DNA from 2 places in the Vibrio misgurnus genome. Region 2 is predicted to be linked to the other one. Evidence: riboswitches for the same ligand, from Rfam matches in the RefSeq annotation. Region 2 holds a riboswitch; the other holds the start of a gene.
What was found. Region 2 has a riboswitch for cyclic di-GMP ahead of gbpA (N-acetylglucosamine-binding protein GbpA). Riboswitches for the same ligand answer to the same signal wherever they lie in the genome.

Region 1: another riboswitch for cyclic di-GMP. It lies ahead of OOK74_RS11870 (glycosyl hydrolase family 18 protein); the one in region 2 lies ahead of gbpA (N-acetylglucosamine-binding protein GbpA).

What each region holds. Positions count from the first base shown of each region.
Region 1 covers NZ_CP113242.1:106,340-110,125, forward strand. Annotated here, with positions in the region: gene OOK74_RS11870 (glycosyl hydrolase family 18 protein) at 1-2,323, opposite strand, end outside; cyclic di-GMP riboswitch class I at 2,376-2,467, opposite strand; gene phnX (phosphonoacetaldehyde hydrolase) at 2,910-3,722, opposite strand; gene OOK74_RS11880 (aspartate aminotransferase family protein) at 3,732-3,786, opposite strand, start outside.
Region 2 covers NZ_CP113242.1:577,019-580,804, reverse strand. Annotated here, with positions in the region: gene OOK74_RS14360 (DUF3024 domain-containing protein) at 1-6, opposite strand, end outside; gene OOK74_RS14355 (phosphate ABC transporter substrate-binding protein PstS family protein) at 206-1,042, shown strand; gene OOK74_RS14350 (MaoC family dehydratase) at 1,141-1,812, opposite strand; cyclic di-GMP riboswitch class I at 2,223-2,334, shown strand; gene gbpA (N-acetylglucosamine-binding protein GbpA) at 2,437-3,786, shown strand, end outside.

The DNA.
Region 1 (3,786 bases), 210 kb from region 2:
CATTAGGATCGGTCACTGCGCATTGGTCGTCGCCGGTTCCGCCATCTTCAATATTTTTCACCTGCACTTGAGTGGCCGCCGTAGCTGACGCTTCACCATCATTCACGGTAACTTCAATTGTGAATTGAGTATCGGCATCGACCTCTGGTGCGCTAAGGGTTACTGAACTTTCATGACCACCATCCAGTAGCACAAACTCACTTGGAATACTCCATGTGTAAGCTAGGGTGTCGCCATCAGCATCATACGCGTTGGCAGTCAGGGTAAACTGCGCTTGCTCATTGACATAAGTGACAGGAGATAGCGTCACGGTTGGCGCTTGATTACTCGCCGCAGCTTGGTTGGTGATCACCACGCTGTCAGTCGAGGAGGCCCCTTTCGGATCCGTTACGCTAAGGGTAAAGGTGTACGCCTGATCGATCTCTGTGGCAGGAACCTCAATGCTGGCTTGCGCGGTATGATTATTAGAGATGGTCAGTGGATTACCGCCGGTTTGTGCCCAATGGAAAGTCAGCGTTTCACCTTCAGGATCGCTAGACTGTGAACCATCTAATGTAACAGTGATTGGACCGGTAACCGTTTTATCCGCGCCGGCACGAGCAATTGGTGCTCGGTTTTCTGGTTCAGTTGAACCATCACCATGGCCTAAACCTTCATGCATGGCATTGAGTAAATCACCATTATCTGCATCCATCTCCCAGTGGAAGATACCGCCCATACCTTGCTGCATCACATATTGAGCTTTGGCTTTGATTGAGCGTGGATCATCGTAGGTGATCAAATCACCGGTTGAGGCTTTAAACAGGTACGGCGCTTCAGCCGCTTGGTCATAACCGTATTCAAATCCTTGACTTGCACCGTGGTTATTGACGATATCGCGATAATCCACCACGCCATTTTCCCAAGTGCCTTTAATTGGGCCAGTCGCAACGCCAGTAAATGGATTACCATTGGTGTAGTTGTGTACACCGGTCCAACCACGTCCATAAGCGGCTGCGCCAATCACCAGTTTTTCCGCTGGAACACCTTGTTCTAGTAACAGCTCGACACCGCGCGAAGCGTAGTATTTGGATGCCGATTCGGCGCTGTTGACGCTAGACTGATGTAGTCCGGTTTGATGGTTTAATACGCTGTTATCCCAAGCTCCATAGAAGTCGTAAGACATCATATAGATGTTATCAAGGTATTTAGCCGCTTCAGCATAATCAACCACTGCCAGCTTATCGTAACCGACGTTAATCGCTGAAGTGAGCTCATAGTAGCGGCCATTTTTGCTGCCCAGCTCATCAAGCATGGTACGTAACTCTTTAAGAATTGTTACATACAGCTCACCATCGCGCTCTTTATCGCCAAGATTTGGGTTAGCACCGCCACCGCCTGGGAATTCGAAGTCAATATCGACCCCATCGAAAAATTTCCAAGTTTCGAGGTATTCACGGACTGAGGCAACGAAGGTATGTCGTTTCGCATCGTCGTGCATCAGGAAGAACGGATCAGACAGCGTCCAACCGCCAATCGATGGCAGAATTTTTAGATCGGGATTGGCTTTTTTCGCCGCCATCATTTGTCCAAAGTTGCCTTTGTAGGGAGCAGACCAACCTTCAACACCAAGTTGTGGTTTTTGAATTGCTGCCCATGGGTCGTGGATTGCCACTTTAAAATCGTCACGGCCAGCACAGGCGCTTTGCAGTGCTTGGAAAGATCCATCGATAGTTTTGAGCGAGTCATTGATGCCATCGCCGCCACAGATTGGCACAAAACCGTAAAGAATGCGGTTTAGGTTAGCGGTCGGTACTTTATCCATCGGATAATTACGGCCATAAACTCCCCACTCAACAAAGTAGGTACCGACAATTTTGCCCGATTGATTCTGGTATGGTTGGTTGTTTTCAGTCCAAATGGTCGACATGGGTTCTAAATGGCTGCCATCGGTATCGGCAATGGTGAGCAACTGGGTCTCTGAGCGACTGGTGCCGTCTTGGTTTTCCAGCTCCACCGCCATATTATAGCGGCCACCTTTACTCATTTTAAACACCGCTCGGTTGGCGGAGGCTGCACCTTCCCAAACCACTTGATCATCGAGCAAAATCCGCGCGGTTTGCGCTGCATCGCCAGACCATACATCCCAAGTGACTTCAATGCTGATCTCATCATGTACCGCTTTAACCAGCTTTTCATAAGCGACTTGCGATTGATCAACTTCGACTAGTGCGTAAGTGTAATCGCCCCAGCCTAAGGTTGGTTTACCCGGCGCAGCAGCGAATACGCTGGCGCTGGTGAGCGCCGTTAAAATAGACAGGGAGAGCATAGATTGTTTAAGCATAAACATAACCTTGATGATTAACCCATAAGATCATCAAAACAACCATTGGTTGATTTGCAACCCCGCTACCATAGAGTGCAATAAGCACTCGACAGGCCGGAAGCTTTGCGTCTCATCTTTTCAGATGATTTGCCAAATGGATATGATTGATAAACAACAAACATAGACAACGGCTTAACAGTGAGTCCGCTAGTTTATGTGTAAAAAATGCTTTTTTAAGCGTTGGTTATGATCGCACAATCAAACCAAGCCAAAAGTCGCTGCGGATTATCGCCGTTGCAAAGCCATAGATACAAACGATTTGCTGTGATACTTATTCAAAAAAACGGAAGTGGTTGATGAACTTTTCGTTGAATAATAACTGCGTCGAATAATCGTGATGTGAATAGTTTTTTCTCTAGGTAGGAGTTAACACTACGGCATCATTTCTGCTATGGCTAAGCAGTTTGTTTTTACACCGTTAGTTTGAGCGTGAGGGCGTGGGTGAGTGATATCTGCGCCGTGTATTGGGGCAAAAAACCTGCCGTAGCAGGTTTCTGAGTCAGAGTGTGAATGGCTTCATTCGACCATTGACCGCACAGCGAGTTTAAGGTTGCTCACCGGCTAAGAGTCGGCGTTCAATGTCGGCTAGGGCGGCTGGTAAATCGGCAATTGTATCAATTAAGTAGTGAGGTTTACCTAGTTGCAATTTAGCGCTGGCGCGTTCACGGGCCGCTTGTAGCGTTGCCGCGTCGGCATTTTGATACTCTTCGAGGGTTAACCCGGCCTCGTTGCCCGACAGCAGTAAACCCACTGTCCACATGCCGGCATTGTGGCCTTCTTCAATACCTGGCAGCGCATCATCGACTTTGACGCAAGCGCGCACATTGGTTACCCCAAGTTCAATTACATTTTTCAGTGCCATAAAGGGGGCTGGTCGGCCGCCTTGCGCTAAGTCATCCGTTGCGACCACATAATCTGGGTGATAACCGTAATCGGCCGCGACCGGGATCAACACATCCATGACTGGACGTGGGTAGCCAGTGCAAGATCCAATCTTAATGCCTTGCTTTTTCAGTTGATTAACCACCTCTAACGCGTGTGGGATCGGCGCTGCGTGATCGGCGACTTTAGCGATTTGCAACGGCATAAAGGCGGCATAAATCGCATCAATATCGCTGGCATCCATGGCACGACCGAATTGATTTTGCCAACGCTCGGCAACGCTCGGTAGTTTGCCAACTGCTTCAATGTGCTGCCATTTACCCAGCCCCATTGGCTCGCGTGCTTCATCAAGGCTGATCGCAAAATCAAAACCTTGTTTGAACGCTTCAACAAAAATCGAGGTTGGCGCAAAGGATCCAAAATCAACAATGGTGCCAGCCCAATCAAAAATAACCGCTTGAATCGGAGAGTGCATAGTGTTTCCTTAATGTGAATAACCCATTTGCTGGCTTACGGCGAGCAAAGCGGAGTGCAAAATA
Region 2 (3,786 bases):
AATCATTTTAACCTCACCACTCAATCAAGGTTGCTCGTATGGCTAACGGTACACCACCATTCTATGCTTGCAAGATGATTTAACAGTAACCATTTTCGATCAATTCCAACGTGATATCGCTAACTCTACGCATAAATTCACATTTTTGTCATACGCTTCAGGTAAGCTGGTTAAGATATTTTTTTGATAATACGGGAGCAACTCTATGTTTAAAATGGCACTTGCCGCCGTTTGCGCAGTTTTCTTTTCTATCAGCACGATGACATTTTCTGTGCAAGCAAGTGAAATTAACGTTTCAGGTTCCACTTCCGTGGCCAGAATCATGGATATACTGGCAGAAGAGTACAACAAGGCGCATCCTGCAACTTATGTTGCCGTACAAGGCGTCGGTTCAACGGCAGGCATCTCACTATTACAAAAAGGGGTGGCGGACATTGCAATGACCTCACGTTACCTGACCGAAAGTGAGGCGCAAAATGATCTGCACAGTTTTACGCTGGCGTTTGATGGTTTAGCCATTGTGGTTAACCAAACCAATCCAATCACCAATTTAAGCCGCGAGCAGCTTTACGGCATCTACAAGGGCCAAATCACTAACTGGAAACAAGTCGGTGGTCATGATCAGAAGATTGCCTTGGTCACTCGGGAGGCCTCTTCCGGCTCGCGCTACAGCTTTGAAAGCTTGATGGGATTGACCAAAACAGTCAATAATCGCCAAGTGTCTGACGTTACTCCAACCGCTTTAGTGGTGAATAGCAACAGCATGGTGAAAACCTTAGTCAACCACAATACCCAAGCGATTGGCTTTATCTCGATTGGTTCGGTCGATAAATCGATTAAGGCCATCCAGTTTGAAAAAACCGAACCCAGCGCAGATAACATCGCTAAACACAGCTACCAACTCTCACGCCCTTTCTTGATTTTGCACTACCCAGAGAAAGCAAGTGAGCAGACCAAGCAATTCATTGCCTTTTTACAATCTGAACCAACCAAAAAATTGATTGTGGAATATGGCTATATTATGCCAAGCAATGAAGAGTAACTTGCCGGATTAAGAAGTGTTCGGAGCAAAAAAGACTAAGGAGAGCTTGTGCTCTCCTTAGTTGAATTTGATTTGTTGTCGTTTGTGATCGTTAGCCACTAAAAATGCAGTTGGATCACTGAAACCACCACACAGCCAGGGCGGCGCACACCTTCAATTTCAACCTTAATTTCACGTTCAATCTCAAGACCTTTTTTGATCGGCGTGACTTTTGATAACGTACTCACCGCCCGCACGCGGTTGCCCGCTTTAACTGGGTATGGGAAACGCACGGAATTAAGGCCAATGTTGACCACCATTTTGGCACTCGGGAATAGCGAATTCTCTTCATCAACACTGTCGGTCAATTTCGGCAATAACGCTAGCGTCAAAAAGCCATGCGCGATGGTCGTTTTAAAGGGAGATTCCACTGCAGCACGCTCAGGATTGGTATGGATCCACTGCATATCTTCGGTGACAGCACCAAACTGATTAATGCGCGATTGATCGACCAGCAACCATTCACCCGTGTGGATCACTTCACCCACTTGATGTTGTAGCTGATCATACACTTGTTGTGCTTGAGGATTGAGCACAATCGGCTCTGGGATGGGAGTCTCTTCATTGGCTGGCAAATGCAAATCTTTCACCCAAGCAAATAGCGGGCGACGATGGGTTTTGCTCAAAATATCATCCCAGTATTCACGTACTGAAGGTGACATCCACTGTTTAAACTCAGTGTGCTTAACCAAATGTTCAGCTCGATGCTTTAGCAGATCAGCGACTCTCATCACAACCTCATTCTTAACCAAGAAGAAATATAAACGTCCTAATTTTGAAGTACTTCACAGTAAGCTGCAATGACTTTCGGGCGTACAGGCGTATTCTGTAAGCAACAAGCTAAATAAAAACAACAAGTTAACAATAAAACATTATTTTATTAGTCTTATCTCGATGAAAGTAATTACACCTTTCATTTTAGCTGCCAATCTCAAAATTGTTGGTGATTCGATCACTATGTTTGAGCCTGAAATCATGTAGGCAAAATCTGACCTTACACCAAGCATTCCCATAGAAAACACGATAATCATTTACATTTAATATCAATCAGTTAAATGTAAAATCATCATGATGAGAGTTTGATTCCATAAATTGGGCACTCAGTGGCTTTCTGGGCTTAATTTGGTTAAATTTGCGCTTGATCACATTTCGGCAAACCACTTGAAAAAGTGGGACGCAAAACCACCGGTCTGTGGCGTTCAAGCCGCTCGTTCAAACACAGGCTTGATCGCTATGATAGCGGGGTTGCCAGCACAGTTTCACTGCGTTGTCGGCTTGCGTTGCTGAATGAACAAAAAAATAACGCCTGACTATCGATCAGGCACAATATGTCAGCCAACAAAAAAGAGTTTGTGATGAAAAAGCAACCTATAATGACCGCTATTACTTTAGCATTATCGGCAATCAGTGGTATCGCCTATGGCCATGGTTATGTGTCAGCAGTGGAAAACGGCGTCGCGGAAGGACGTGTCGCATTGTGTAAATATGCCGCCAATGACAGCGGTGAGAAAAACACCAACTGCGGCGCAATTCAATATGAGCCACAAAGTGTTGAAGGACCGGAAGGTTTCCCAATCTCAGGACCGCGTGATGGCAAAATCGCCAGCGCAGAAAGCGCACTGGCCGCTGCACTTGATGAGCAAACTGCGGATCGTTGGGTAAAACGCCCAATTCAAGCCGGTCCACAAAACTTTGAGTGGACGTTTACCGCCAACCACGTCACCAAAGATTGGAAATACTACATCACCAAACCGGATTGGAACGCCAACCAAGCCCTATCACGTGATTCTTTTGATCTAAACCCATTTTGTGTGATTGAAGGCAATATGGTGCAACCGCCGAAATTGGTTAGCCATGAGTGTATTGTGCCTGAGCGCGAAGGCTACCATGTGATCCTTGCGGTGTGGGATGTGGGTGATACGGCGGCGGCGTTTTACAACGTCATCGATGTCAAATTTGCTGGCGATAGCCCAGTGATCCCAGATTGGCAACAAGGTGGGCAGATCATCCCAACCATGGACCTGAGTATTGGTGATACCGTATTTACTCGTGTATTTGATGCTGCCGGTGAAAACCCAGCTTACCGCACTGAGCTTAAAATCGATTCGCAAACGCTGACCCAAGCCAACCAGTGGTCTTATGCTTTAGCCAGTAAAATCAACCAAACCCAAACTCAGCTACGAGCTGGCCAGCTCAATGGTGATCAGTTTGTGCCAGTATACGGCACTAACCCAATCTATCTAAAAGATTCGAGTGGCTTACAACGGGTTGAAATCGGTTATCACATCGAAGCACCACAGCCAGAATATTCGCTCACCGTATCCGGTTTAGCTGCCAACTACCAGATTGGTGAACAACCGGTGCAACTGGATCTGACGCTTGAAGCGCAAGGTGACATGACCGCAGAACTGACGGTGTATAATCATCATCAGACACCATTAGCAAGCTGGAGCCAAGCCATTAACGATGGTGAAGTAAAATCAGTGCAATTGACACTCAGCGAAGCCAAAGCTGGCCACCATATGCTGGTGTCTCGCAGCAAAGATCGCGATGGCAACTTGCAATATCAACAAACCCTAGATTTCATGCTGGTCGAGCCACAAACGCCACCTAGCGAAGGGGATTATGACTTTGTCTTCCCTCACGGTTTAGATCAATACGTTGATGGCAGCAAAGTGCTGGCTGAAGATGGCGCCATTTACCAA